Regions from separate parts of the Exiguobacterium sp. s11 genome, predicted to be linked through region 1. Evidence: predicted binding sites of a transcription regulator. Region 1 holds the regulator's gene; each other region holds the start of a gene.

Region 1 (7,719 bases):
CGAACCTTCCAGCGCATATTCCACTTTTCCATCGACGCCCCAAGCGATCGTCGTCAAGAGTCCATGATCAGAAGAAACAGCTTTCTCACCTGTGTTCATGAGCATGAAGCAACCTGTTCCGTATGTGTTTTTCCCTTCACCTGCTTCGAAGCACGTTTGACCGAAGAGTGCTGCTTGTTGGTCACCCGCAATACCAGCGATTGGCACTTCGTAACCGAAGAAGTGATACGGTACCGTTTTGTCGTAGACTTCACTCGACTGACGAACCTCTGGCAACATCGAAGCAGGAACACCGAGGATATCGAGTAACTCTTCATCCCATTTTTGTTCGTAGATGTTATACATCAATGTTCGTGAAGCGTTCGTGTAGTCCGTGATGTGCGTTTTTCCCCCAGACAGTTTCCAAACGAGCCACGTATCGATCGTACCGAAGAGCAATTCACCGTTCTCTGCTTGCTCACGCGCACCTTCGACATTATCGAGGATCCATTTGACTTTCGTTCCAGAGAAGTAGGCATCAATCAGAAGTCCTGTTTTATCGCGGAACTTCTGGTTCAAACCTTGTTCTTTTAAATCGTCACAGATACCAGACGTTTGACGCGATTGCCAAACGAGTGCGTGATAGACCGGTTTACCTGTTTCTTTGTTCCAGACGACCGTCGTTTCGCGTTGGTTCGTAATGCCGATTCCGGCGATTTGCTCAGGTTTGATATCTGCTGTTCCGAGTGCTTCGGCCATGACGGCAAGAATCGAACCCCAGATTTCGTTTGCATCATGCTCGACCCAGCCTGGTTGTGGGAAGTATTGCTTGAATTCCCGTTGTGCCGAGTTGACGATTTTCCCATCGTGATCAAAGATAATTGCACGTGAGCTTGTCGTACCTTGGTCGAGTGCTAGGATATACTTGTTTTCCATTTCGAAATCCCCCTTGAGCGGTATGTGTTAGTGAGACGTGATCTTAGTAGATCAATTGATAGATGAACACGGCAATCGCTCCACCGATGATTGGACCAACGACAGGAATCCATGAATAGCCCCAGTCAGATGAACCTTTATTCGGAATCGGTAGGATAGCGTGCGCGATACGCGGTCCAAGGTCACGAGCCGGGTTGATGGCATACCCTGTTGTACCACCGAGCGATAGACCGATGACGACGACGAGTAAACCGACGATGAATGGTTTTAAGCCGTCTCCGAACGTCGTTAAACCAAGTGCCAAGATACCGAAGACGAGAACGAATGTCCCGATGATCTCAGAAATCAAGTTCGACGGCGTATGACGAATCGCTGGACCTGTTGCGAACACACCGAGTTTTGCGGCTTGATCATCAGTCGCTTCAAAATGTTTCATGTAATGAAGCCAAACGAGAATGGCGCCGATGAAAGCTCCGACAAGTTGTCCGGCAATGTAGATCGGAACGTCTGCCCACGGTAGGTCAGAGTTCAAAGCAAGTGCAATCGTCAATGCGGGGTTCAAGTGTGCTCCGCTTTCAGCAGCGACGAATGCTGCTGTCATGACAGCAAGACCCCAAGCGAACGTGATGACGATCCATCCGCTGTTTTCCGATTTCGTCTTTTTCAAGACGACACCGGCGACGACTCCATCCCCGAGCAGGATGAGGATCATCGTACCGATCATTTCTAGTACAAAGTTATTCATGCAAAAACCCTCCCTTTGGATTAAAGCAGATAATGGCCTTTCTACTTTAAATTACTCCGATTTGAGAACGTTTTCAATACATATAATTGAAATATAGGAATGGAAATTTTTTATTTTGATGTTTAAAGATACGAAAAAGTGGATAAGAAAACACCTCTTCCTGCCTGCAAGCAAGCAAAAGAGGTGTTACCGACGACGTTTTTTTCTTTTTTTAGGTCGAAACCAACTGCTGGAATAATCTAGTAGGATATGAATCGTACTCGCCACCATGATGCCAACGATGAATGCAGGCAAGGAAGCAAACCACGAATCAATCGTAGCAGAATCAAGAACCTGAAAATATAGACTTATAAATAGTAGGGGAATCAGAATCGCAGCACTATAAAGAAGCCGAATGATGTCTCCGATGATCAGTCCATGCGACCAGATCGATCGGTGAGGCATGATCTTGACATACGGCATCCAAAGAACTCGAAATGGTCCAAAGCGATAATACGGTTCTGACTTTAAATCGAGGTCGGGTGACAACCAAAGGGTACCGACAGCGATACCGATGGCAGTCGGTAACCAATCGGTTTGTTGCGTTGCGACCGAATACGCAACGTAACCCGTCAGTGCGACGGTATTGACGGTATCATGTACATTTCCTGATGGCATGAAAAAAGACCAGTCGTAACTGGTCCCTCCGTCAATGAATCGTCCGATACACGCCGATTACCTTACCAAGAATGGAGACATTATCGAAATACATCGGATCCATCGAGTCATTTTCTGGTTGTAGACGTACCTGTTGATCTTCTAAGAAGAACCGTTTCACCGTCGCTTCGCTATCTTCGGTCATAGCTACGACGATTTCTCCGTTTTCTGCTGTGTTTTGTTGGCGCACGATGACACGATCGCCGTCAAGAATACCTGCGTTAATCATCGATTCACCATCGATCGTCAACATGAAGACCGTCTCGTTCCCTACATAATGTGCAGGGAGTGGGAACTGTTCTTCGATGTTTTCAATCGCTGTAATCGGAAGACCTGCTGTGACTTTCCCGATGACGGGAACATGGACGATGGCTTCCGTGATTTCTTCAGGCTTATCAAGCAATATCTCAATCGCACGTGGTTTCGTCGGGTCACGGCGAATCATTCCCCGTTTCTCGAGTCGATCCAAATGACCGTGTACCGTCGAGCTAGACGCGAGTCCGACTGCTTCTCCGATTTCACGAACTGATGGTGGATACCCCTTCAGTTTCACTTCAGAGACGATGTAGTCGAGAATCTCTTGTTGGCGCTTAGACATTTTCCGCATACGAATTGCCACCTCTTTCTGGATTGAAGTTTGAAATGTAAGAATATATGTTTCTAGATTCACTATAACATAGAACAAATGAGCGTACAAACAATTGTTCGACATTTTGTGTTGACCGAACACGGGTTCTGTGTTTATTATGAGTTATGCGAACAATTGTTCCGCGAACATTTATTCTAACTCATTCATTTCATATTTGGAGGGATTCATGATGATTCATACGATTCGTACTCATGCTTTTTCAATTCTCTTCTATGCATTAAGTATTGCCTTCGTGATCTTTTTACTCACACCGCGCCCGGATGAAAAAGTGGCGCAACTAATGACTGCTTCCGTTACGGTCGATGAGAACGCTACAGTTGAACAAATCGCTGAAGTCTACAATGACGGTTCGATGTCAGATGAAGAATACGTCAACTGGTTGATTAAAAATAATGATGTCGAGACAAAACACGTCATCTCAAAAAGCAAAATCGTTGTACCAATCGCACAACAATGACAAAATGGAAAAGTTGTGAAAGAACGAACAGGGATGTGAGGTACGATGAAGGTCGTGATTTATTGTCGGGTGTCGACCGAAAAAGAAGCACAAGATAGTTCGATTGAACGCCAACGGATGGAACTTTCGAAGGTCGCGTCTCAAAAGGGTTTTGATGTCGTGGATGTCGTCTCTGAAAAAGAGAGTGGATATGACGTCGATCGGGAAGGGATGCTGACGGTTCTTGATCATGTGACACGTGATGCGGTAGATGCGGTCCTCGTAACGGATGACACACGGATTGGTCGAGGGAATGCGAAAATCGCTATTTTGCACACGTTTAAGAAGCACGGTGTTTGGTTGATGACACTTGATTCCGATGGAGAATACCAACTTGCTGATGCAGAAGCGATGGTCCTTGAGATCGTCTCACTCGTGGAAGAATATCAACGTAAACTGCATAATGCAAAAATCGCGCGCGGCATGCGGCGAGCGGTCGAACAAGGCTTTCGCCCGGAACGAAATCTGAATCGCCAAGGAGAGAACGCCGGGCGTAGCCGAAAGGACGTACCGATCGAAGAAATCGTACGTCTCCGTGAACTCGGACTGACGTTTTCAGATATCGCCATTACGCTTCGCGGGATGGGACATGATATTTCAAAGGCAACGGTCAATCGTCGATACCTTGAATACCGCGAATTGACGCCTAGCCCGGAATGAGAAGCAAGTAACCCGTCGACTGACGCGGTTAACTTGCTTTTTTTAGTAAGCTCTTTTACAGTAAGAATACAATTGAACTACTCAAGTTTGAGTCGTACAGAAAGAGGGATTCCATGTTATCACAAGAACAATTAGATCGAATCAACGCATTAGCGAATAAATCAAAAGTCGAGCCGTTATCAGAAGCAGAAGCGGCAGAGCAAAAAGAGTTACGTGCAGCGTATCTCGCAGCATTCCGTGGATCGTTTAAAAACCAACTCATGGGCATGAAGATTGTTGATGAAGAAGGTACGGACGTAACACCAGAGAAATTAAAACAAGCACAAGAAGAAGAACGGAATAAACAATAATCGTTTGTTTCTTCTATAGAAGAAAGAGGTTCGCGTTAAGCGGACCTCTTTTTTGTTTAGCGCTGTTAGATGAGGAAACATTGCACGATAGCAATACATCTTAATAACGATCTTTCATCAATTCATGCATCCTGTATGAGTCGATAGAACGGCTATAGATAGCGCATTCATTTTAATGTGACATACTATTTAGAAAAGTTGTATCACATTTAAGAGTGTGCTAAAATGAGTAGGAATTTGTGAAAAAGAGAGAGGATGATTGTTTTGACGAACATGACGACAGTAGAACAATTAGCAATTAATACGATTCGTACCTTATCGATTGATGCCGTACAAAAGGCGAACTCGGGTCACCCAGGTATGCCAATGGGAGCAGCGCCGATGGCATTCTCGCTTTGGGCGGATCATATGAACCACAACCCTAAAAATCCAGAATGGTTCAACCGCGACCGTTTTGTACTTTCAGCCGGACACGGTTCGATGCTTCTCTACTCACTCCTCCACCTATCGGGATATGATCTATCAATGGATGATCTTAAATCATTCCGTCAATGGGGATCAAAAACACCAGGTCACCCGGAATACCGTCACACGGCTGGTGTAGATGCGACGACAGGTCCACTTGGTCAAGGGATTGCAATGGCAGTTGGTATGGCGATGGCAGAACGTCATCTTGAAGCAAAATACAACCGTGACGATCTCAACGTCGTCGATCACTTCACATACGGAATTTGTGGAGATGGAGACTTAATGGAAGGTGTCTCAGCTGAAGCGGCTTCACTCGCAGGTCACCTTGGTCTTGGTAAATTGGTCGTATTGTATGATTCAAACGATATCTCACTTGATGGCGATCTCGATAAATCATTCTCTGAAAACGTCCAGAAGCGCTTCGAAGCGTACAACTGGCAAGTCATTCGCGTAGAAGACGGAACTGATATCGATTCGATTTCGAAAGCAATCGCGGCGGCACAAGCAGAGACGACAAAACCAACATTGATCGAAGTCAAGACAGTCATCGGTTTCGGTTCACCGAACAAATCAGGGAAGTCGGCTTCTCACGGTGCACCACTCGGTGAAGCGGAAATCAAATTGACGAAAGCTAGCTACATTTGGGATCACGAAGAGTTCTACGTCCCTGAAGAAGTCAAATCATTGTTCGACGAGCGGATCGTCCAACGTGGTGCTTCTGCGGAAGACGCATGGAACGAAACGATGAAACAATACGAAGCAGCTCATCCAGAATTGCATGCGGAACTCGTTCGCGCGATCGCAAACGAATTGCCAAGCAACTGGGAAGCAGATCTTCCGACGTACGACTTGTCATCGAAAAAAGCGACACGTCAAACGAGTGGTGAAGTCTTGAACGGTCTTGCGAAGAACGTTCCGACATTGTTCGGTGGTTCAGCTGACCTTGCAGGATCGAACAACACGATGCTCAAAGGCGAAGCAGACTTCGATATCGACCCAAGCGGTCGTAACATCTGGTTCGGTGTACGTGAATTCGCAATGGCTGCGGCTGTCAACGGTATGGCACTTCACGGCGGCGTCATTCCTTACGGTGCGACATTCTTCGTCTTCTCGGATTACCTCCGTCCAGCTGTTCGTTTAGCAGCATTAATGGGGCTTCCATCAATCTTCGTCTTGACGCACGACTCGATCGCTGTCGGGGAAGATGGTCCAACACACGAGCCAGTCGAGCACTTGATGAGCTTCCGTGCAATGCCGAACGTCACGATCTACCGTCCAGCAGACGGAAAAGAGACGATCGCAGCATGGAAAACAGCGGTTCAAGCGAAAGACAAACCAACACTTCTCGTCTTGACACGTCAAGGTCTTCCTGAACTTGAAGGCACGACGACAGAGGGCGCTGAAAAAGGTGGTTATGTCATCGCTGGTGACGTCACGAAAGCTGATACGCTCTTGCTCGGTACGGGTTCAGAAGTGCACCTTCTTGTCGAAGCACAAAAAGAACTTGGTGAATCAGCAGCTGTCGTTTCGCTTCCATCATGGGAAGTATTCGAAGCACAGTCAGCAGAGTATAAAGAATCAGTTCTTCCAAAACACATCACGAAACGTGTTGCGATCGAAGCAGGCGCTTCGCTCGGTTGGTACAAATATGTAGGAACAGAAGGACAAGTCATCGGAATCGATCGTTTCGGTGCATCTGCGCCTGGAGACTTCCTCTTGAAAGAATACGGCATGTCTGTTGAGAACGTTTTAGCGACAGTCAAACAACTCGGATAATCTTTTCCGGAAAAACGGGTCCGATCTTACGTCGGGCTCGTTTTTCATCTATTATCATCTATGCAAACAATTGGAATTATAGTATAGTAAAAAGCGACGTTTTAAGTTAGAGGAGGAAGCAACTTGGCTACATGGATTTGGATTTTAATTGCCCTTCTTTGCTTGGTAGCAGGTGTCGCCCTTGGTTTCTATATCGCTCGTCGATACATGATGAACTACTTGGAGCAAAACCCACCAATCAACGAAGATATGATTAAGACATTGATGATGCAAATGGGTCAAAAGCCATCACAAAAGAAAGTCAACCAAGTGATGCGTTCAATGAGTGGTTCAATGAAATCACCTAAAAAATAAGCTGTACGAAAGGGGACTAAATGGTCTCCTTTTTATTTGCTATTTTTTAGAAAGAGAACTAATCTAAAATGTGAGACTATTTCAAATAATCATAGGATTTAAAAAAGGGGGGAGACTTGAATGGGAGTCTTCAGGAAACTCGGTTGGTTTTTCCGGCGAGAATGGAAAGCGTATAGTCTTGGGGTCGTCAGTTTGATTTTTGTAGCGGCGTTAGAGTTGATTCCGCCAAAAATCATCGGGACGACGGTCAACGGTCTGAGTGAGGGAAGCTTAACGAAAGATGATTTGATTCGTCTCGCAGGTACGTTGTTGCTCATCGGGGTCGCGACATATATCATTCGTTATTTTTGGCGCTTTTATATCTTTGGGGCATCGATTCGTCTCGGTCGATTATTGCGCAGCCAACTGTATGGACATTTTTCAGATTTGGATCAATCGTTCTATAAGAAATATCGGAGCGGGGATTTGATGGCGCATGCGACGAACGATGTACAGGCGGTATCGATGACAGCGGGTGCCGGTATTCTAACGCTCGTCGACTCGGTGACGATGGGGAGCTTCGTCATCATCACGATGGTCACGACGATCAGTTGGAAATTGACGCTCGTAT
Region 2 (7,719 bases), on a different contig from region 1:
AGTCGTTCAGAAAATCTTGCAACGACCGGACGTTCGGATCTCCATGCCGTTACGGAACAGATGCAATCGATTCAAAATGCGATTGATGAGGCTGCCGATAAATCACGTCGCGTCCAAATCGCTTCCGAGAATATCTTAGAGATCATCAGCATCATCGAATCGATCGCTAACGAAACGAATCTTCTCTCATTAAACGCTTCGATCGAAGCCGCACGTGCCGGGGAACAAGGCAAAGGATTCGTTGTCGTCGCACGCGAGATTCAGAATCTTGCCAACCAATCGAAACAGTCAATGGTTCGCGTCCAGGAAACAATCGATTCGATCCAACTGGAGACAAAACAACTCGAAGACGCCATGGCACGCGGAACCGTTGCCGTTCAAGACGGTGTCGTTCGCGTCACGGAAGCGACGCAATCGTTTGATTCGATCGTCACCCAGTCAAAAGGTGTCACTGTTGATATGGCCGCCCTTTCGGAAACGAACCGGGATGTCTTATCGACCGCTTCCCACCTCGTCGCACAAGCCGAACAGCTGCGTGCCGGAATCATCGCCAGCGCTCAAGACAACCAACATGCATCCGAGCAATCACTCGCTTTCAGCGAACGAATGGATGTCGTCCATACGCTGACGGAAGAGATTTATACGCTCTCCCGTGAGTTGCACGAGACGATCAACCGCTATACACTGGATTAAACTTGAAAGGAGACATGCCTCATGCCGACTCACTTATTCCTCTTTGGAGGCGGTCCTCCTTTTACACCGAACTTACGAACACGATTTGCTACATTAACGAACGGTGGACCGGTCGCGATTCTATACATTCCGCGGATCGGTAAGGACTGGACGCGTTACGCCTCGATCTATACGAAGCCGTTACAGGAAGATGGCATTTCGTCTTTCGTCCATCTGCCACTATCTGACGCACCAACAGACGGACAACTCGCGCAACTGAAACAGTGTCAAGGCATCATCATCTCCGGTGGCGAGACCGAATTGTATCAGCAATACTTGGTCGGTACACCGATCGGTGACATCATTCAGTCGCGTTTCGCAGATGGTGTTCCGGTCGTCGGTTTTTCAGCTGGTGCCCTCGTTTCGCCCGAACGGTGTATCATTCCGGAGATCGACCAACGCGACAATCGACGTCTTCGCTTGCCTGGTCTTGCCTTACTGAACGACGCGGTCGTCTGTGTCCATTACGAGACGTGGGGCGAAGCTGCCCATCTCGTGCAATCGTTTACGGAAGAAAGTGCAGACCGTGCTTTCGGACTTGCTGACGAAAGCGGGATCTATTTATGCGATCAGCAGCTCGTCGAAACAGAAGGAACCGATCCCGTCGTATTGTCGCGGAGTCCCGTCAGATGACAGCGATCGTTCCTGCCGTCAAAGGCATCATCATTCACGAGCAACGTCTCCTGATCGTCCGCCGGGCTGCTGCTGACTTCGGCGGTGGGACGTGGGAATGCCCGGGTGGCAAGATCGACTTCCGTGAACTGCCAGTCGATAGTCTCGTTCGCGAGATAAAAGAAGAGACACAGTTGACGGTTACCCCGGAGCGTCTGCTCTATGCCTCGAGCTTCCTGACGCATCCCGATCGGCAAATCGTTCTCTTGATGTACATCTGTTCGACGCATCAGACGGACGTTCAGTTATCCGCGGAACACGACGCTTATCTCTGGGCGGACGAAACAATGATTCGTCAGTTGATCGCGCCGAATATCTTAGCTGATTTTGAACGACATGATGTATTTTCGTTACTGCATCGCTAAACACAACTGCCCCGCCTGACCAGTTGGTCGAGCGGGGCAATTTTTATTTACAGTAAAGGATCTCGGTAACAGACGACGCGATTCCGACCGGTTTGTTTGGCTTCATACAATGCTAAGTCGGCTTTCTGGACGGTCTCAAATACAGTCGATGCTTGATCGGATGAAGCGGCACCTAGCGATAACGTGACATGAAAAACGGGGTGCTCCTTATAAACGAAGTGTTGATCGGCGCAGGCAGATCGAATCCGTTCCCCCAGTCGTTCCGCTTGTCGAAGTGGTACGTCCGGCAACAGTAAGACAAACTCTTCACCACCGTACCGACCGACGACGCCCTGTTCTGGACAATACGATTGCAAGAGATGGCTGAGTTGTCGTAAAACGACGTCACCCCCTTCGTGTCCGTATGTATCATTGATTGATTTAAAATGATCGAGATCGAGAATGAGGACGGAGAAGACTGTTCCGTTCTGAGCGTACTCGGCTAACGTTTCATCTAGCTTCCGGCGGTTTCCCAGTTGCGTCAGCCCATCCGTTAAAGCCAGTTCCTGTTGTGTGTGGACGAACAAAAAGTGCTTCCTTAATTCCTGTAAGAAACGATAGGTGACGTAGCCACCAATCATGATGACGATGATATAGACGAGCGCAATCTCTAAAAACCGCTCGAACGTGTTCGTTAATAAATAGAGCGCCGGTAAGCTGTATGCGATCCCTGTTCCAAGCAACACGAGATAATCCTTCATCCGTTGAGCAGCGAACCGTCGATAAATCGTCGCTGTCACGAGTAACGCGACACAGATCAAGGTTGTCAGAATCAGTCCTTGGTATTCGCCAGCTGGTGTCACCGCAAATCGGGCGCCGATGATGAACAGCATCGTGATGCTACCGCTGACTAATCCGCCGTAAAAGTACGCCGTGACGAGCGCAACGAGACGCAAATCAATCTTTGCAACGTCATAGGAAATACTGTTAAAGATCAACAGGGCACCAATCACACCGGCGATACAACCGATCGCGAGTCGGACTTGTAAGGAAGAGTTAGGCGAGATGCGCTCGATCCGTCTTAGCGGTAAAAACGCAAACAGCAATGTCGCAATCAACAGTGAGAAGTTCAACAACAATGAATTAAGCAACGTAAGCACGACGACATCCTCCTCATTCCATTTCAGATGTTTACTCTATTCCCTCCAAATTACACATTCCCCTCTTTTTCCAAGGTTTTCAAACAAGAGGAGAGGGAATCAAACAAATATGTCTATCGTCTACATCATTAAGGGGGAATCTTTCATGGACCGTCAAGCTGAAAAACGAAAAAGTAAGATGCCATTCTTCATTATTCTCGTCATCGCTATCTTCGTCATCGTTGCTGCTGCGTTGATCATTTACGTCACATCCGAACCAAAAGAAGAGACACAAGCACTTATGACACACCTTGCGACTGTCTTACCGATTTACGTGAACTAGATTCACAAGACCTTTACACAAGCCGTACAACACCTTCATACATGTTGCGCCCCCTCCTTCCGATAGGTACACGGGAGGAGATGTTTTTTATGCTTATGAAAAAACGACTATTAGCACAACAACTAAATGGATGGCTGATTCCGATCGTTGCCATCGGACTAATTGTGATCAGCGGTCTAAGCGTTTACGCATCGTATCAACAATCCGTCGCAGCAACTGAGGAACGGCTGATGCGTGAGTTAACCATGTTCGACGCGAATGTCCGGGCAACGTTTCTTGCGTATCCGGATGACACCACAGACCGCTCGCGTGCCATCAAACGATTGCAACAGCAACAGCGAACCGACTTATCACTTGACGACTACACGGTTCGCTTTCAAAGCCTGAACACGAGTGAGGCGTTCCGACCGTTGACACTCGAACCGGCAAAACGAAAACAACTACAACAGCACTTAAAAACAGCCCGTACATATGCTTTTTCGAATCAAGACCAGTTTCTTGTCGCAATGACGATTCCGGAACTCGATGACGTCATCTTGCTGACGACTGATCGCGATAAATTAATCGCCCCTGCTCAAGATTTAGCTTGGACACTTGTCTGGGTCAGTTTGATTACGCTTGTCAGTATCAGCCTCTTGATTCGCTCACGAATTAGAAGACAACTCGCCCCGTTATCGAAACTCTCCTTACAGATTGAAGAAGCGCATGCGAAGCGATCGTATCGTCCATTAACACTCAAGACGACGACCTTTGAGTTACAACAGCTGACGTTTCAATACAATCAGTTGATGCAACAGATCGGAGATTTAACGGCTGAGATGCAACAAGCGAGTCAGGAGCTCGAATCCGTCCAGCCCCACTTTTCCTCACGCTTATCCGCGATGGATCAATCGGTCCAGGCCGTCGATGAAGTCGCCGGTTCTTTACTTGCGCAATCGTCGCAAATGGATCAGACAATCGTCGCCTCGACACGTTTGACCGCTCAAGGGCACGATGCGTTAAGTGAGATGCAAACGACACTTCTCAACAGCCAACATGCCGTAACCCGTTTTCAACAGACTGTTCAGACGAATCACACGACACTTGAGACCTTACAAGAGGAAAGCCAGTTACTGAAGGAACAATCCGCGGCGACAGAGCAGATTTTGCAACAGACCTCACATCTACAGCAGCAAATGGAGACCTCAATCTCACACATCCAACGTGTCGCTGAAGAGACGCGCCGCTTGTCGCTGAACGCGCTGATTGAGGCAACCCGTGCCGGAGAAGCCGGTCGTGGCTTCACCGTCGTTGCCAAGGAAGTCGAAAAACTCGCAATCGATATCCGAATGAGTACAGATCATATCCGGCAGGTCAATCAGACCTGGACGACAGGACTCAATCAAGTCGAACAAGCCCTCTCGCAGATGACGGAACGTTTTCTCTCAACATCGCAACAGCTCGAGACGGCAACGGCACACTTGCAACAGATGCTGACTGAAGCGACGACGATCGAAACGACACTGGGTACCGTGGAACACCAACGTCAAATCGTCGCAGATGTTCAGTCGAACATGCAGGAACATCTGCAGTCCGTTCAGCAGTTGATGTCGGAGCTCTCTTCTTACAGCCAAGTCCTCGGTGATCAAATGCAACACCACGTCAACCAGCAGACGGAACTGAAGACACATAGTGCGGTACTCGAGTCACGCATCAGTTCGTTGCAACAGACCGTTCGCTCGAGTGAATCGCCATCTTAACAAAAGGAGCGCCTCCCATCTCTGGTAAGCGCTCCTTTCCTCTGTTCTCAGCCGATATAACGTGCTTCCTTTTTATCGATGATATTTCGAATCCGGTTCTCCGTCACCTGATACTGCTCTGCCAGCTGACGAATCGTCTTCCCTTTTTCATACTGCGCGCGAATCGTTCGAATCTGAAACGATGACAGCGTCACATGTTGACCTAACAAGAGATCAAACTCGCCCAGCAGTTCAGTATACTGTTGATCGATCGAAGGCAGGACGTCTAAGTTCGATAACTGATCGTCAGCCCGTTTGCCGTTGCGCCGGACGAGTTTCGCTTCCGTGACGTCAGCCGTTAGAAAAGCTTGTGCAACGAGTACACCGACCTGGACGCGTTCTCCTCGACCACGTTGATAAAGCGTGACTTTCCGGTATCCTTCCCGATTGAGTCGCGGACGGAGCAAGACACCTTTTCGTCGTTGCTGGACACCGCGACACGTCACAATCGTTCGGTCGAGCGATCTTACGCGACCTAGCGATGAGACTTCATATATACCTACATAGCCGATGACGGCTTTCCATTGTTCTTGCATGGTTGTCCTCCTTCAGACAAGGACACGACGGGACTTCATACTTGAATTATATCAAATTACGAACAAACGTTCTAGTGATGTCACTCGTCGGAATGTGCTATTATTAGCAGAAAAAGGAAATGAGGTTCGTCTATGAAATTTGTCTTGTTACTCGGTCCCCAAGCGGTCGGAAAGATGACGATCGGTCAGGAAATCGAACGATTGACGGAGATGAAAGTCTTTCATAACCACCAGACGATCGACCTGTTATTGCCTTATTTTGATTTCTCTGAACCCGCACATCACCGCTTAAAGGATACGATCCGGCGCGAGATGTTCAAGGAAATGGCGAACAGTTCGCTCGAAGGTGTCCTGTTTACATTCCTCTGTCTATTCGGCGTCGAAGGTGGTGGTCTCGAGTTCATTGAAGAGACAGTCGAATTATTCGAACAAGCGGGTGCTGACGTCTATATCGTTGAACTCGATGCGCCGGTCGCAACACGCCTGCACCGGAACACGACCGAAAACCGATTGACGCACAAAGTAACGAAGCGTGATCTCGCTGCTTCTGAACAGGACTTACGCGAGACGGCGGACGGATACCGGACACGTTCGCTTCCAGGTGAACTACCGGACGTCAACTACCTCTTCCTCGATACGGAACAGTTAAGCGCGCGTGAAAGCGCTGAAGCGATTTGCGACCATTTCAACTGGTCCAAAACAACGGTCTAATCACAAACGAGCCCCGTCCTGCTCAAGCAGGCGGGGCTTTAATGATAGAGTTTGCGTTCATATCGATTCGCCTGCAACTGAAATCCGTTCCGACGCCAGACCGCCGCACTGCCCGCTTCGCCGTAAACATACGTCAGTAATAACGTCCGTGCGAGATACGACAAAATCGACGTCAACGCTTCTGTAATGTATCCGTGCTGATCATCCTCATCCGTCGTCGTGTAACGTAAGGTTCCGGTCGATCCATTCCATGTGAAGGTAATCGTCCCTACGATCGTTTTCTCACGCAACGCATGCAACGTCCATTTACAACCCGATTCTTCATCCGTTGCTTCGACAAACAATCGTGACGTCGTAAAATCCGGATGTCGTCCTTTCATTCAGCTCTCCTCCTCGACCTCAAACGTTGCTGTCGCGTAAACCTCTCCGTTAATTAAAATCGTTAATGTATGTGTACCAGGATAATGGACACGCGTCGTCATGTTCCGAAACGATTGGCGTCGTTCAACTTGTAAGACACCTTTGACTTCCCGCTCCCGCAGTTGAAACACCTTCCGACTCGTTCCACGTTGTTTGACGTAATCGATCGCGTATTCAAGACGCAGACGTTGCTCGACGGAACTGTTTACTTGAAACGAAAACTGTAACTCTTGACCAATCGTCACTGGTGAGACGACCAAGTCCGTCACCGCGACCTCACCTTGCGTGACGTGTCCGAACAACTGTAACACTTCTGGATTTCCGCGCTTCAGTAACGTCCGCGAAGCATGGCGTAAAATCCAGTCTGTATTCGGATCTGTTCCTAAGTGACGTTCGATTCGCTCGATCAGGTATTCCGGATGTGTCTTTGAAATATCGTTCAAGTGATTGGCGACACTTTTTCGGACGTAAAGTGACGGATCCTGTAGTAAGGCGTCAAGAATCGGTAACGCCGGACGCGGATCAGCAATCAAACGCGGAATCGCTTGTCCCCACGGCAGACGCGGGCGTGTTCCTTCAGACGCTAAGCGCCGGACGTGTTCATCGTCTGATGTTGTCCATTTGAGTGCCTGGTCGAGATATCGTTCCTGATCGACAAGTAGAAAACGCCGAACGGCGAACTCCGACGTCGAATGTTGCGTCAACTTGGCAAGTATCTCTATCGCAAGCGTCCAGTCAGAAAGGTCTGCCGTTCGTTCGACATACTCTGGAAAAACAATTCCCGGTAGCCCAGTAAACTGCGGTGCGAGTCGCTCTAGCTCCGACACCGAGTCCGGAAACGGTGGCAAGATCGTCTCCAGCGTCTCCGCCACACGACGGACACGTTGTTTAAACGCGAGTTCTTCCCAGTCTCCCTGCTCGACTCGTCTTCGAAAATCCGGTACATCGACCGCTGCTCCTAAGCGGTCGAGCCAACTCGGTGAAAATACATCTTTAATCAAACTCATCCTTCATCCAGTCCTCTCTGTGTGCGCTCCAGTTTGA
Region 3 (7,719 bases), on a different contig from region 1:
CAAAGACGAAGAGGTCGGCTACTATAACATCGAACTCAATCCTGGTGATTTGATTTCCGTTCCTGTTAACACACGCCACTACTTTACGCTTCAAGACGATCGTAAAGTCGTCGCCGTCCGAATCTTCGTCACGACAGACGGCTGGGTTCCGATTTATGAAAACGAGACGTCAACGGTCTCTTAAGAACGATAAAAGCGGCGACTTTCTTCTATTAGGAAGGGAATCGCCGCTTTTTCTTATCGCACAAACATATCACTACATTGATACGTAACAGATATAATGAAGGAAAAGCGATGAGGAAGTGAGCGTCATGCATATTCGTCCCGTAACGGAACACGACTTACCAGCGATTCTCGCCATCTATAACGAAGGTATTGAAGATCGGATCGCAACGCTTGAGACCGACCAAAAGGACTTATCCTTCATGACCCAGTGGTATGAGGAACGAACCGATCGATATGCCGGTTATGTCGCTGAAGATGACACAGGTGTCCTCGGCTTCATTTCACTCGATCCGTATAATCCGCGTCCTGTCTACGCATCCGTCGGTGAGATTTCGGTTTATATCACCCGGACTCATCGTGGACAAGGGATTGGTACACGTTTGCTTGAAACGGCTGAGCAACACGCCCGTGATCATCAGATGCATAAACTCATTCTCTTCACCTTCCCATTCAATAAAATCGGACAAAAACTCTATATCCGCTCCGGGTTCCGGATCGTCGGAACGTTTAAGGAGCAAGGACAGTTGAACGGCGAATATGTCGACGTCATGGCGATGGAGAAACGCTTGCGATAGGATTCATTGAATGCCAGACGGGGAATAGTCAATCCGAGTCATTGAGAGAGGATGAACCTAATGGATATTCAACAAATTCGCAATGCAACACTCGTTGTCACGTATGCCAATCAAGTCTTACTAATTGATCCGTTCCTCGGCGAAAAAGGCAGCTTGCCTCCCTTCGGTCAAACACCGAATGCCGTCGCCAATCCACTCGTCGACTTACCGGTCGATGTCAAGACACTGCTCGATCCTGACGCCATCTTCGTCACGCACCTGCACGCTGATCATTTCGATGATGCTGCTAAACAACTATTACCCAAGCATTTGCCACTCTATGCGCAGCAAGAAGAAGACGCGCAGCACATCCGAGAAGCCGGCTTCACGAACGTCTCTTCCTTCGATTCCGGTGTGACGATCGGTGATATCCAAATCCATCGAACAGGTGGACAGCATGGTGTCGGTGAAATCGGCGAACGGATGGGACATGTGTCTGGGCTCCTCCTCACCCATCCGGACGAACCAACACTTTATATCGCAGGTGATACGATCTGGTGCGACGAGGTCGCGCATGCAATCGAACAACATACACCCGATATCATCGTCGTCAACAGTGGAGCCGCCCAGTTCTTGACCGGAGAGCCGATCACGATGTCACAGCGTGATCTCCTTGCCGTACACGAAGCAGCGGCGGAAGCAACAATCATCGTCTCGCACCTCGAGTCCGTCAACCACTGTCTCTTGCGACGTGATATGATTGCTGACTTTTTAACTGCTTTCCATCTCTCTGCCCATTTCCTGATTCCGGAGGACGGCGAAACGATGTCATTTTAAGAACAGTAACCTTCATTAAAAAGAAGTCCTGCTTTTCGAGTAACAATCGAAAGCAGGACTTCTTTTTGTTATGGGATGACAAGACCTAACAAGCGAGCAAAGGCGACTGCTTGCTCTTCCGTAATGACAGCGCCTGGTAAAAATCGCGGATCGATCGTAATACCAGAGAGTTCCGTCTGCCGGAGGTCGAGACCTTTTAACAGTGTTTCAATCCATTGGCTATCTGTAAGCCGGACCGCTTCGAGTTTCCAATGGGTCGGCTTCACTTCGAAGAACTGTGCTTCTTTCATCGTCGTTTCGCTCCAGTGTTGATGACGGACCGTACTGCGAATGAACTGTGCGTAATCCGCAAGCCCTTCCTGAATCGTTAAATGGTCAAGCGTACAATCTTCAAACTGGATGCCCGTCATCCGGCATCCGACGAAGGACACACGGTGAAAACGAGTTTCTTGGAAGTGACATCCCGTTAAGTCGCATTGCTCAAAACGAATATCTTCGAACGAACCACGGTCAAAGGTCAGATTCGCGAACGAGACATTTTGAAAACACACTTGATAGGCATCGATGCGTTCTGTCAGTTCACTCGGCATCGACTCTTTCTCATAACGCGCTCCTTTTAGATACGGGTCATCGATTTCGACTTGATCGAACGTCTCTGGCTGAAGCGTCTTCGGTAATTCTGGTAATCGGATAACGGTCTCTTTCAATGAAGGTTCCCCCTTTTTTCTCTCCCTTAGTGTACCAAACTCCTTTTATATGAGGAGAAATCGTTCGAATTCCCCTTTTTTCAACAGTTTTTATTTTGAGACACTTTGAGACCATGCTATAGTCAAGGAAAATCAAAATAAGAACATACGTTCTTTTATGTAAAGGAGTGATTCAGATGTTTCCTTCCGTCGTTTTACCACAAGATAAACGTATTTTTTGCGTCGACAGTGTGTCCTTCTACGCCAGCTGTGAATGCCAGTATCGCAATCTTCCTCCCTTGACGACACGCCTGGCGGTCGTCTCCGATTTAAAACGAAGCGGATCCGTCATTCTCGCTGCCACCCCTGCCTTAAAAGCACTAGGAATCAAGACAGCCGGTCGACTGTACGAAATGGAGCAATTGCCATACGCTGTTCGTCGTACGATTCAACTCGTCGAACCACGTATGCTCGCTTATATGAAGACGTCGATTCGTGTCCTGGATGTCCTGCACCAATTCGCCCCACCTGAAGCCATCCGCGTCTATTCGATTGACGAAAGCTTCATTGACATGACCGGAACCGATCGCCTATTTGGTTCCGACCTGCAAGCTGCTCTCAAAATTAAAGAAGCGATTCTGAAACAGACCGGCATCCACGTCCGCATCGGGATTGGTCCAAATAACGTCATCGCGAAACTGACGCTTGATTTAATCGGGAAAAAAGAAGGCATCGCGCGATGTGGATATGCTGATGTCGCACGACGTCTTCATGACTTTCCGATTCGGAAGATGTGGGGAGTCGGACACCGCATGGAACAACATCTGCAGATGATGGGGATTGAAACAATCGGTGATCTTGCCATGCGCCCTGTCGAAGAGTTACACGAACGCTTCGGTGTCATCGGTGCCGAACTGTGGCATCACGCTTGGGGACTCGACGCGTCACCGACACTGCTCCCCCCGCGTCATCTGTTCGAGAAAGCCCCTCAACGGACGATTGGACACGGTGTGACCTTAATGCAGGACTATTATCAGTTCGAACGTATCCAGAATGTGCTCAATGAACTGGTACAGGATGTCGCCGCACGTTGTCGCTTTTCGAATCAAGTCGGCTGGACCGTTCACATCGGTGTCCGTTATTCTCGAAACGTCGTCCGAAGTGGTTTCTCCCGTCAAATACGGTTGCCTTACCCGACATCCGATGAACGCATCATTTTGCGTCACGTCTTACAATTGTTCGAACCGAATTGGCTCGATGGGGAACCTGTTCGATTTTTATCCGTTGCAGTGGGGCATTTGACTGCCGATCAAGGCACCTTACAGTTGTCTTTGTTCGAGGATAATGCGCGGCTCTGGAAACGGCGACGGTTATTAAAAGCAATGGATGTCGTTAACCTCCGCTACGGAAAAGGAACGATTCGCCTTGCTGTCTCGTTTCTTGATACGAGTGTCGCCAAACGTCGCCTTCGTTTTGTCGGCGGTCATCCGGGAGGTGATCTTCATGACAGCGTATCGTGATCGGGGAAATTTAAAATGGATTCCTTTTCTCATGCCGGAACATTTGCAATTGCTGCGGGAATATTATGTCCAGATGCATCAGCTCGACTTGCCTGAAATCGATGAACAGTTGCAAGAATCATGGCACTTTCTGCTTCAAGAAGCTTTAATAGAAGGAAACGAACTTGAAATCACGTATTATAAGGAAAGTAGCTACGTGACGGTCGTCGGTTTCGTCGAACGATTAGAACCCGAACGTTCCGTTCTCTTTCTGCGCGGACGTGAAGTCATTGAAATTCCCTTCACACGAATCGTCCGGATCGAAAACGGGTAAGCTCTCATACAGATGGATGCTTTAAATCGTGCCCGGAAAGAAGGAATAGTCATGTTGGATTGGTTTACTTCTCTCCCCGTCGTCGTGCAAGCACTGCTTGCCGGAATGATGACGTGGGGGTTAACCGCACTTGGTGCGGCACTCGTCTTTGTCTTTACGACGATTGAAAAACGCGTCATGAACATGATGCTCGGTTTTGCTGCCGGCGTCATGATTGCCGCGTCGTTTTGGTCGCTGCTTGCTCCTGCGATCGAGTTCACGGAGCAGGATGGAGGAATCGCCTGGATTCCTGCCGCCATCGGTTTTCTCGCTGGTGGATTTTTCGTCCGTCTCCTCGACTTCGTTACGCCGCATTTGCACTTATCTGCACCACTCGAGACAGCGGAAGGTCCTTCGACAGGACTCAAGAAAACGACGTTACTATTTCTTGCGATCACGTTGCACAACATTCCCGAAGGTCTTGCGATTGGTGTCGCTTTTGGCGCCGCTGCCTTAAACATGGACGGGGCGACCGTCGCCGGTGCCTTGACGCTCGCACTCGGGATTGGGATACAAAACATGCCGGAAGGGGCTGCCCTATCGATTCCATTACGCGGTGAAGGGATGTCGCGCCGGCGCGCCTTCCATTACGGTCAATTGTCAGCGATCGTCGAACCAATTGCCGCGATGGTCGGAGCAGCCGCGGTCTTCTTTGTTCAACCGCTTCTCCCGTATGCGTTATCGTTTGCTGCCGGAGCGATGATTTTCGTCGTCGTCGAAGAATTGATTCCGGAATCACAAGCAGAAAACGGATCCGATTTAGCAACGCTTGGTTTGATGGTCGGTTTTACGGTCATGATGATTCTTGACGTCGCTTTAGGATGAAGCCGTTGCAAAACGAGCAGTGGATGATACCGTCTTCTGCTCGTTTTTCTGTTTGTAGATTCAGGCGCATTCTAGCAAAACCAATCGATTTGAAGTTTTTCTGACCTTGTGTCCTAACAGAAAAATTTCCCTATCTCTCATAACTATCTCAATGTGAATGGACACGACGGAGTGTCTTAGTCATATCCTATGGAATCTAGATAACTGCTCACTCTTATTCAAACGAATCTAGGCATCGGGTTTCGTCTGAAGCGCATCATACTTTCTCAGACCTGCGCCCGATATTCCGATTAGTTCTATCTCACAAGAATAAAACATGATATGTTTTTAACTAGCACATCGTATAGAAGGAGATTACCATGACAATCATTGAACTTTTAAAAGCGCTCTTACTCGGTTTCGTCGAAGGGATGACGGAATTTGCACCGGTCTCTTCCACGGGTCACATGATCATCGTCGATGACATGTGGTTGCAAACTACCGATTTTCTCGGTAAATATTCGGCGAACACCTTTAAAATCGTCATTCAGCTCGGATCGATTCTTGCGGTCGTCGTCGTCTTTTGGAAACGCCTCTTCAGCTTGATCGGTTTGTATAAGATTGAAGGCGAACATGACGCAGCAGGGACACACAAGTTAAAACTACGGCACGTCTTGATCGGTCTTCTACCAGCAGCTGTTCTCGGATTGTTATTCGAAGATTTCATCGATGAGAACCTCTTCTCGATTGAGACGGTCATCATCGGTCTTGCAGTCGGTGCCCTCTTGATGATTGCAGCCGATAAATTCGGACCAAAGGAACCAAAAACGACATCGCTTGATCAGATTACATATCGCCAAGCAGCACTCGTCGGTCTGTTCCAATGTATTTCCCTTTGGCCTGGCTTCTCTCGTTCTGGTTCAACGATTTCCGGAGGGGTCTTCCTCGGGATGAATCACCGGACGGCAGCTGACTTTACGTTCATCATGGCTGTACCGATTATGTTCGGTGCTAGTTTCCTTTCGCTCGTTAAGAACTGGGAGAACATTCAACCGAACCACTTCGCATTCTATGCTGTCGGTTTCGTTGCGTCGTTCGTGTTTGCCCTCTTATCGATTCGCTTCTTCTTGAAGCTGATCAACAAGATCAAACTCGTTCCGTTCGCCATCTACCGTCTTGTCTTAGCGGCTGTCTTAGCTGTCATCGTCTACATGTAAGTTCAAACCGTTAGCTATTTTAGCTGACGGTTTTTCATTTTTTTGAAACTAATTCAGTCGCTTAAGGGTATATAGGGATGAGACATAATTAAAGGAGTGAATGCCACATGGCACGCAGAAGTCGGAGTACATCAAAACTCCCAATCATCATCGGAGTCGTTATTGTTGCCGTGATTGCCTTTTTAGCAATCGGACAATACAATAGCCTCGTCAATGTAGAAGAAGATGTATCGAATAAATGGTCGCAAGTCGACAACCAAATCAAGCGTCGTGCGGATTTGATTCCGAATCTCGTTGAAACTGTCAAAGGTGTCGCGGGTCAAGAAGAAAAAGTATATGGAAAAGTCGCAGAAGCCCAAGCTGGTCTTGCGCGTGCTGCGTCAACCGAACAACGGATCGAAGCCGACCAACAAGTCACGTCTTCGCTTCGCGGATTGATTGCCTTGCAGACGACTTATCCTGAACTAAAATCAAGCGAACGGTTCCAATCTTTGATGGATACGCTGGAAGGAACAGAAAATCGTCTCGGGATCGCCCGCAAGGATTACAACGATGCTGTAACCCTCTATAACAAAAAACGTCGGAGCTTCCCAACGACACTCTACGCATCCGCCTTCGGATTCGAGAAAAAACCATATTACGAGATTTCAGACAGCGACCGGGAAAATCCGACCGTCGACTTTAACAGTGATTCGAAATGATTCGGCGGTGGACGCGACTTCTATTGAGCGCGTTCCTCGTCTTCTTCCTCTTCGTTCCAACAGCTAGTGCCGTTTCAGAACGGACGGGAGCAGCCTTCTTCATTCAGGATGATGCTCAGCTGCTCAACCCTTCGGAAGAAGCCGAACTCGCGCAACTCGGTCAGGAACTCGAACAATATACGACGGCACAAGTCGTCCTCAAGACGGTTCCCGATCTAAAGGGACAGGATTTAAGCTCTTACGCCAATGAAACGTTCCGGCGCCAAGGCATTGGTCAAGAAGGAAAAGACAATGGTGTTCTTGTCGTCGTCGCTCCAAACGAAAAGGATCGCCAATTTCGGATCGAGGTTGGGTATAAACTCGAAGGGATTTTGACAGACATCACAGCCGGACGTATTCTCGATCAATATGCTGTTCCTTATAAAGAGAACGGTGAGTATGGGAAAGCAGCGTCTGAAACATATAAAGCGGTCGTCAGTGTCATTTCAAAGGATCAGTCGCTTGAGTCACAGGATCCTCCGAAAACACAAAATAACGACGGACTTCCGCTTTGGACGAAGATTCTGATCGGTGCTGGATTACTGATCTTATTGTTCCTCGATATGAAGTTCACCGGTGGTATGTTCTTCTTCGCGATTTTGAACATCTTCTCCGCGATCATGCGTGGTGGCGGTGGAAATGGTGGCAGTCGTGGTGGTGGCGGAAGTTCTGGCGGTGGTGGTGCCGAACGGTAGAAAAGGAGTCGTTTTTTCATGAGGATCATCTTAGGGTATTACCTCCTCCTGACACTCATCGGATTTGTCTCGATGTGGCAGGATAAACG

What was found. The regulator LexA, encoded in region 1, represses DNA repair genes until DNA is damaged. The targets are predictions, from matches to a motif close to CGAACATATGTTCG.
Positions count from the first base shown of each region.
Region 2: KNQ12_RS11695 (NUMOD4 domain-containing protein) is a predicted target of LexA. The motif match lies at 5,604-5,617, and genes of this name have one in related genera.
Region 3: KNQ12_RS11115 (Y-family DNA polymerase) is a predicted target of LexA. The motif match lies at 2,464-2,477, and genes of this name have one in related genera.

Region 1 covers NZ_JACSNF010000002.1:435,205-442,923, forward strand. The annotation lists gene glpK (glycerol kinase GlpK) at 1-915, opposite strand, end outside; gene KNQ12_RS09860 (MIP/aquaporin family protein) at 959-1,660, opposite strand; gene KNQ12_RS09865 (metal-binding protein) at 1,847-2,317, opposite strand; gene lexA (transcriptional repressor LexA) at 2,349-2,963, opposite strand; gene yneA (cell division suppressor protein YneA) at 3,175-3,462, shown strand; gene KNQ12_RS09880 (YneB family resolvase-like protein) at 3,508-4,161, shown strand; gene KNQ12_RS09885 (DUF896 domain-containing protein) at 4,275-4,511, shown strand; gene tkt (transketolase) at 4,785-6,755, shown strand; gene KNQ12_RS09895 (YneF family protein) at 6,879-7,109, shown strand; gene KNQ12_RS09900 (ABC transporter transmembrane domain-containing protein) at 7,230-7,719, shown strand, end outside.
Region 2 covers NZ_JACSNF010000003.1:129,461-137,179, forward strand. The annotation lists gene KNQ12_RS11665 (methyl-accepting chemotaxis protein) at 1-693, shown strand, start outside; gene KNQ12_RS11670 (Type 1 glutamine amidotransferase-like domain-containing protein) at 715-1,365, shown strand; gene KNQ12_RS11675 (NUDIX hydrolase) at 1,362-1,769, shown strand; gene KNQ12_RS11680 (GGDEF domain-containing protein) at 1,817-2,908, opposite strand; gene KNQ12_RS11685 (hypothetical protein) at 3,054-3,230, shown strand; gene KNQ12_RS11690 (methyl-accepting chemotaxis protein) at 3,320-4,969, shown strand; gene KNQ12_RS11695 (NUMOD4 domain-containing protein) at 5,017-5,544, opposite strand; gene KNQ12_RS11700 (AAA family ATPase) at 5,677-6,255, shown strand; gene KNQ12_RS11705 (GNAT family N-acetyltransferase) at 6,294-6,635, opposite strand; gene KNQ12_RS11710 (DNA alkylation repair protein) at 6,636-7,682, opposite strand; gene KNQ12_RS11715 (bifunctional transcriptional activator/DNA repair enzyme AdaA) at 7,679-7,719, opposite strand, start outside.
Region 3 covers NZ_JACSNF010000003.1:19,375-27,093, forward strand. The annotation lists gene KNQ12_RS11095 (1,2-dihydroxy-3-keto-5-methylthiopentene dioxygenase) at 1-184, shown strand, start outside; gene KNQ12_RS11100 (arsinothricin resistance N-acetyltransferase ArsN1 family A) at 312-800, shown strand; gene KNQ12_RS11105 (MBL fold metallo-hydrolase) at 861-1,616, shown strand; gene KNQ12_RS11110 (pentapeptide repeat-containing protein) at 1,685-2,323, opposite strand; gene KNQ12_RS11115 (Y-family DNA polymerase) at 2,500-3,822, shown strand; gene KNQ12_RS11120 (YolD-like family protein) at 3,806-4,135, shown strand; gene KNQ12_RS11125 (ZIP family metal transporter) at 4,187-4,999, shown strand; gene KNQ12_RS11130 (undecaprenyl-diphosphate phosphatase) at 5,359-6,195, shown strand; gene KNQ12_RS11135 (LemA family protein) at 6,303-6,896, shown strand; gene KNQ12_RS11140 (TPM domain-containing protein) at 6,893-7,630, shown strand; gene KNQ12_RS11145 (DUF1294 domain-containing protein) at 7,649-7,719, shown strand, end outside.